DNA from 2 places in the Paraglaciecola sp. QJM3NY_14 genome. Region 2 is predicted to be linked to the other one. Evidence: predicted binding sites of a transcription regulator. Region 2 holds the regulator's gene; the other holds the start of a gene.
The links. Region 2 encodes NrdR, which represses ribonucleotide reductase genes. Its sites were predicted from a motif close to AAACACNANATNTNGTGTTT; they were not measured.
Positions count from the first base shown of each region.

Region 1: the regulator NrdR is predicted to act here: its motif matches at 1,405-1,424, upstream of nrdA (class 1a ribonucleoside-diphosphate reductase subunit alpha).

Region 1 covers NZ_CM149664.1:2,964,687-2,968,107, reverse strand. The annotation lists gene nrdA (class 1a ribonucleoside-diphosphate reductase subunit alpha) at 1-1,245, opposite strand, end outside; gene AC0VYA_RS12470 (HAD family hydrolase) at 1,628-2,284, opposite strand; gene ubiG (bifunctional 2-polyprenyl-6-hydroxyphenol methylase/3-demethylubiquinol 3-O-methyltransferase UbiG) at 2,286-3,005, opposite strand; gene gyrA (DNA topoisomerase (ATP-hydrolyzing) subunit A) at 3,286-3,421, shown strand, end outside.
Region 2 covers NZ_CM149664.1:1,487,091-1,490,511, forward strand. The annotation lists gene AC0VYA_RS06290 (SPOR domain-containing protein) at 1-416, shown strand, start outside; gene AC0VYA_RS06295 (SPOR domain-containing protein) at 471-1,187, shown strand; gene nrdR (transcriptional regulator NrdR) at 1,316-1,765, shown strand; gene ribD (bifunctional diaminohydroxyphosphoribosylaminopyrimidine deaminase/5-amino-6-(5-phosphoribosylamino)uracil reductase RibD) at 1,824-2,942, shown strand; gene AC0VYA_RS06310 (riboflavin synthase) at 3,086-3,421, shown strand, end outside.

The DNA.
Region 1 (3,421 bases), 1.5 Mb from region 2:
CTGAAGATAGATACGGCCGGTACTAGCACGCTCTTGCATGAACAAGCTAAACAACTCTACTGCTTTGATTTGGGTCTTGCGGATGCTGTCATCTTGCTCGTACTTAACGTATAGCTCTTCAAATTTAGGTTGGTCAGCAAAGAACGCATCGTACAAACCAGGTACGTCAGATGGGCTAAACAAGCTAATGTGCTGATCTTTAATCAAGCGTTGATACATCAACTTATTAAATTGCACGCCGTAATCCAAATGACGAACGCGGTTTTCTTCTACACCACGGTTATTTTTCAATACTAGAAGTGATTCCACTTCCATATGCCAAAGTGGGTAGAAAAGTGTTGCTGCACCGCCGCGAACGCCGCCTTGTGAACAACTTTTAACGGCAGTTTGGAAATACTTGTAGAATGGAATACAACCCGTATGGAATGCTTCTCCGCCGCGAATAGGGCTACCAAGAGCACGTATGCGCCCTGCGTTGACACCGATACCGGCGCGCTGGCTCACGTACTTAACAATGGCACTGGCTGTCGCGTTAATTGAATCAAGGCTATCGCCAGCTTCAATCAATACACATGAGCTGAACTGCCTTGTAGGTGTACGCACGCCGGCCATAATTGGCGTAGGCAGTGAGATTTTGAATTTCGACGTCGCATCATAGAAGCGCTTGATGTATTCCATGCGCGAATCTTTCGGGTAATCAGCAAACAAACATGCTGCTACCAAGATATATAGAAATTGGGCACTCTCGTAAATTTCGCCGGTTACCCGGTTTTGAACAAGGTATTTACCTTCTAGCTGCTTGACTGCGGCGTAGCTAAAGTCCATATCACGCCAGTGGTCAATATAATCATCCATTTCTTGAAATTCAGCTTCGCTGTAATCACTCAACAAATGTTGATCATATTTTTGCATCTCGACCATGTTGGTAACATGGGCGAAAAGCGCTGGGGGCTCAAACTGCCCATAAGCTTTCTTACGTAAATGGAAGATAGCCAAACGTGCTGCTAAGTATTGATAATCTGGCGCGTCTGTTGAAATAAGATCGGCCGCTGAGCGGATCAGCGTCTCATGAATATCTTCTGTCTTGATACCGTCGTAGAACTGAATATGCGCTTTAATTTCCACCTGAGATACAGAAACATTATTAAGGCCTTTAGCTGCCCAAGTAATAACTTTGTGGATTTTTTCGAGGTCAATGCTTTCGCGCTCGCCAGTTCGCTTGGTAACGAAGAGTTTGTTATTCATGTATACGCCGTTTTGATTATAGTTTTTACAAAATATAGAAACGGTGAATTTCACCATTTCTGTGGAAATTATGCTTGACGAAGAGGGAAAGTTGCGGATCTTTTTTACAACGACCATCCTGTCGATAAAACACAAGATAATGAGGTTTTAGTGCCTTTGCAACCCCACATCTGGTGCTTTTGTAGACGTTCAAATCAACAGAAAATTTATGTTAGTAACGACTCACCTAACAAGGCCATTCTCTTTGCATGTATAGGGAATGCAAGATCATTTTTAGGAATTATTTTTTTATAAACTTTTTTAATCGAAAAAATCAGTTGTTATAATTTCACGATATATAGTGTCTAGGTGTTTACAAAACCACTACATGTCGTGTTTGGTGTTATAGGTGGGCGAGGATTGCCTGTGGTTGATCAATGTACAGATCCGCATTCCAGCTGTCTGATCTATGCTCTGGGCCTATGTATCCATAGTTTGCCACCACACTAAACATGTTCGCAGCTTTTGCGGCATCTATGTCACGTTTAGCATCACCGATGTACCAACACTCTGCAGGATTAATGTTCATCGCGTTTGCAGCGTGTATCAGGGGCAAAGGGTGGGGTTTACGTTTTTCTAACGTGTCGCCACTGATGACCACTTGGCACTGGGCAAACTCGTCAAAATGAGGTAACAAAAGCTCGGTGAGCCATTGTGGTTTATTGGTCACAATGCCCCAAGGGATATTATCCTTATCTAAACGTGCAAGTAGCTCTCTAATGCCATCAAACGACACGGTATCTACACATATCTCTTGTTCATATCTTTCAAGAAAAAGGGCCCTAAGTGCTTCGACGTCAAAATCCGCGAGCCTATCGCCAAAGCCTATTTCGAGTAATCCTTGAGAGCCATCAGAAGCAATATTACGATATACGCTGAACGCGCATGAGGGCATTTTATGTTGGTGTAAAACCCAGTTTAGGGCATTGCCTAAATCTCGTGCAGTGTCTAATAACGTACCGTCTAAATCGAACAATACACCTTTGGGCTTATTTAGCATGTTATGCATCACCGCCATGCTGACAATGTACGATGTAATTCACGTCAACGTTTTTGTCAGATAAATAAAACTGTTGAGTAATGGGGTTTACATGTAGGCCTGTCATATGTTTCGCCATTAAAGGTGTATTGTCTACCCAGTTTAATAATTCCGAGGGTTTAATAAACTTGTCATGATTGTGGGTTTCTTTTGGCACTAATTTGAGAATGTGCTCTGCGCCAATTATCGCCATCAAATATGATTTGATATTACGGTTTAGGGTCGAGAAAAATACCGTGCCGCCAGGTTTAACCAGTCTGCTACAAGCCTCAACTACAGATGACGGGTCAGGCACATGTTCGAGCATTTCCATACAAGTCACCACATCGAATTGCCCAGGATGGGCATCAGCGAACTCTTCCGCTGTTGACAGCTGATAGTCAATGCTTAATTGTGATTCAAGGCTATGTAATCTTGCTACTTCAAGCGGGGCTTCGCCCATATCAATGCCGGATACCTCAGCACCCGCGCGCGCCATACTTTCCGCTAAAATACCGCCACCGCAACCCACATCAATCACTTTCTTGCCTTCAAGCCCTTGAGTGCGCTGCACGATATAATCGGTTCTAAGTGGGTTGATGGTATGTAAGGGTTTAAACTCCCCGTTTAGGTCCCACCAACGAGATGCCAAATCGGCAAATTTCTGTATTTCTTGATGGTCAACATTTTGAGCTGAGTTCATATTGCGGTCCAAAAATTTGAATTTCGCTATTATAGCCAGCATGTATTAAAGCTGGCTAGCGCAATATATGCGGTTTTTTAGCGTCTTTGGCTACTATATGAGCGGATCCTATCTATTTATTTTTTACGGTCAGTGTTAGAATCCCAAGGCTCGATAATACGAAATTCCAGAGTTAATCGTTGACTGTTATTTTGAGGCCTAGCTCAAATGCACTGACGCGGATTGTAAATTTTATGTCTAATTCTATTTCTAATAATAATGACTAGGGACAAGGCTGTATATGACTGATCACGCCCAAGAAATTCTTCCTATTAATATTGAAGAAGAACTTAAAAATTCTTATCTTGATTACGCCATGAGCGTAATTGTAGGCAGGGCGCTGCCTGATGTAAGAGATGGCTTGAAGCCCGTGCATC
Region 2 (3,421 bases):
ACTATTTATTTACCGATTTGCTGCCAGATGATTATCAAATGCGTATTGATGCAAGCTACTTAGAAAAGAAAAACTTGCGTGATGGGAAAGTGATGGAAGTTAGCCTAGCGAGCGCGGGTGAAATAGTGAACGGTGCTGATTTTACTTTGCAAAAGCGAGAAGCAGCCAACGGATATGTGGTTTCAATCGGGGAATTCAATTCCCTCAGAATGCTGAAGGCTTTTTGGCAGATTTTGATTAAAAAAGGTGTATACGTAGTTAACCCTAAACCTTTTTATTACAAAGCGGTTGGCGACAAAAAATACACATTGAATGTGGCATTTTACCCTAAGCAAACCTACGCGAATGCAGTGTGCGCCCGATTCGCGGCAAAAAACATCTCGTGCAATGTAGCCCCCTTTACCTTTGATATTTAAGTTTCAGTTGAGATATAGACAATGAATAAGAGTAAATTTTCCTTCTCGAAAAGCATGAAGTCAGCGCCGATAGTAGGTGTATTTTTGCTTAGTGGTTGTTTCAGTACGCCAAAACAAGATATGCCAGATGTGCCTAGTGGGCTTACTGCAAAAGAGTTTCATGACACCATGACTGAGTTTGAGCAAATGAAACCCAGCTTGCAGCGTCTCGCTGCGCTTGAGCCTGAGCTCAAAGCGCTAATTTCACAGTTAACTCAAATTGCAGAAGCTGCTGAAATACAAGAAAAGCAAGAGGTAGCAGTGACAAAGTCGACGCAAAGCGCTCCAGAAATTGCTCAGGTTAATCAATCGACTTTAGTTGACTCAAAGCCGGTAAAATTGCCCCTTAGTAACTCACATATGATAATGGCTAATTCAATTGAGCACCGCACTAATAACCTAAGCACTAAGATGAATGTAAATGTAAAAAAGGGCGAGGTGGCAGTTAGTCCTGAAAAACCCGCTAAAGGACAATACACTCTGCAACTAACAGCCGTTACGGATAAAAACAAATTATTAGACTCATGGAGAACGTTACAAAAAACATATTCACCTGAATTGAATGATTTGCAGGCAATATACCAAGAAGTGGAGTTGTCTGGAGTGACTTTCTATCGTATCAAAGCGGGCTACTACTCGTCTGAGCAACAGGCAAAAAAAGGCTGTTCTTCACTCAAAAAGTTAGGAGCAAACTGCATTGTGAGTAATAGCAGCGGCTTGAGTGTTATCTGAATGAGCAGTTTCATTAAGAGCTAGGCACAGCAATGACACAGCCACTGTTGTTTTGTAACTGTATTTCCCTATCAACTTTCGCGTTTTTTTGTTAATTTACCGGAAAATTTCCGGTACAAGAGAACGTTATGTTTTGTCCCTTCTGTTCTATCCAAGAAACCAAGGTGATTGACTCTCGCTTAGTGGCTGACGGGCACCAAGTGCGCCGCCGTCGTGAATGTACTATGTGTAAAGAGCGTTTTACTACCTTTGAAATGGCTGAATTGGTCATGCCTCGCGTGGTCAAGCGCGATGGCTCTCGTGAGCCGTTTAACGAAGATAAGTTGCGGGCAGGTTTACAGCGAGCCCTTGAAAAACGCCCCGTGAGTACCGAGCAGGTAGAGCAGTGTATCAGTCGTCTTAAATCGGCTATGCGTGCCACAGGCGAGCGTGAGATCACCAGTGAATACTTGGGCAATCTAATTATGGACGCTCTCAAAGAGCTCGATAAAGTGGCTTATGTACGCTTTGCTTCTGTGTATCGCTCGTTCGAAGATATTCGCGAATTTGGCGAAGAAATCGCACGTTTGGGTGACTAACATGCCGAATGATTCACGTTTTTCCTGTGCCCTAGAGTTAAATTAATAAGGTTGTAGAGTGACGCAATTCTCTGCGCTTGACGCAAAAATGATGGCTTTGGCCATCCGTTTGGCTGAAAAAGGCCAATACACGACTTCGCCTAATCCCAATGTGGGCTGTGTTATTACTGATGCCCAAGGCAATATTGTCGGCCAAGGCTGGCATCAAAAAGCCGGGACCCCCCATGCAGAAATTCACGCTATTGCCCAAGCCGGTGAGCGCACCAAAGGCGCGACCGCTTACGTCACATTAGAGCCGTGCAATCATCACGGTCGCACAGGCCCATGCTCCGAAGCATTATTAGAAGCAGGGGTGAAACGCGTTGTTGCCGCTATGGTTGACCCAAACCCACTCGTAGCCGGCAGTGGTTTACAAAAGCTCAGTGACGCGGGTGTCCAGGTGAGCAGTGGTTTACTTGAAAGTGAAGCCAAGGCGCTTAATCGTGGCTTTATCAAACGCATGCAAACAGGCAAGCCTTGGGTCACCGTTAAGCTGGCATCAAGCATGGATGGCAAAACCGCGTTAAATAATGGTGAAAGCCAGTGGATAACCGGGCCCTTAGCCCGTGAAGATGTGCAACGCCACCGAGCGAAGAGTTGCGCGATATTGTCTGGCTCGGGCACGGTCCTGGCGGATAACCCTTCATTGAATGTGCGTTACAGCGAATTGGGTTTTGCAAGAAATGCGTTAGCAGAAGTGAATTTACGCCAACCTGTGCGAGTTTTGCTCGATGGGCGCAACCAGATGCGCCCTGATCTGCATTTATTTGCTTTATCGTCTCCCATTGTGATTATCAATAGCCAGCCAAATACAGCCGAATTTCCAGATCATGTTGAGCAATATCAAGCCCAATCAAACGGTGCGCAACTTGACCTGCAAGATGTAATGAAACACCTTGGCCAGCGCGGGTTTAACCATATATGGGTAGAGGCAGGGGCGAAGCTTGCAGGGGCGTTATTACAGAATAAACTAATAGATGAATTGATTTTGTACCAAGCGCCCAAACTATTAGGAGATAAAGGCCGAGATTTATTTGCGGTGGACGAATTAACCCAAATGCAGCAAGCTTTTGAATTACAATGGCAGGATGTACGCCAAGTCGGCCTAGATTTAAAGCTGACGGCGCGCTTTACATAATTTACTACCCACGCCAAGTGACCCGTACATAACGGAAATAACGGGCGTGTTTGATATAGGGTGTTCGTTTAACCTAGCCTGTTCGTTTCAAATCAGCGCGATGTTCAAACAGATTACACAGTTAATATGAGTGAAAAGACATTATGTTTACCGGAATAATTGAAGATGTGGGGCACATCGAATCCTTAACCCCAACGGGCGATGACATTCGCTTGCGCATACGGGTAAATAAACTGGATATGTCGGATGTGGCCCTTGGCGACAGTATCGCCAATAACGGTGTGTGTTTAACCGTGGTAGACATGAACTCGAGCGGCTTTAGTGCTGACGTGTCGCACGAGACCATTAAGCGCAGCGGTTTTGCCGATTATAAAGCCGGTAGCAAGGTAAACTTAGAAAAGGCCATGTTACCGACATCCCGCTTTGGTGGGCACATCGTCAGCGGGCACGTTGATGGTGTGGGCGAAGTCGTTTCCGTC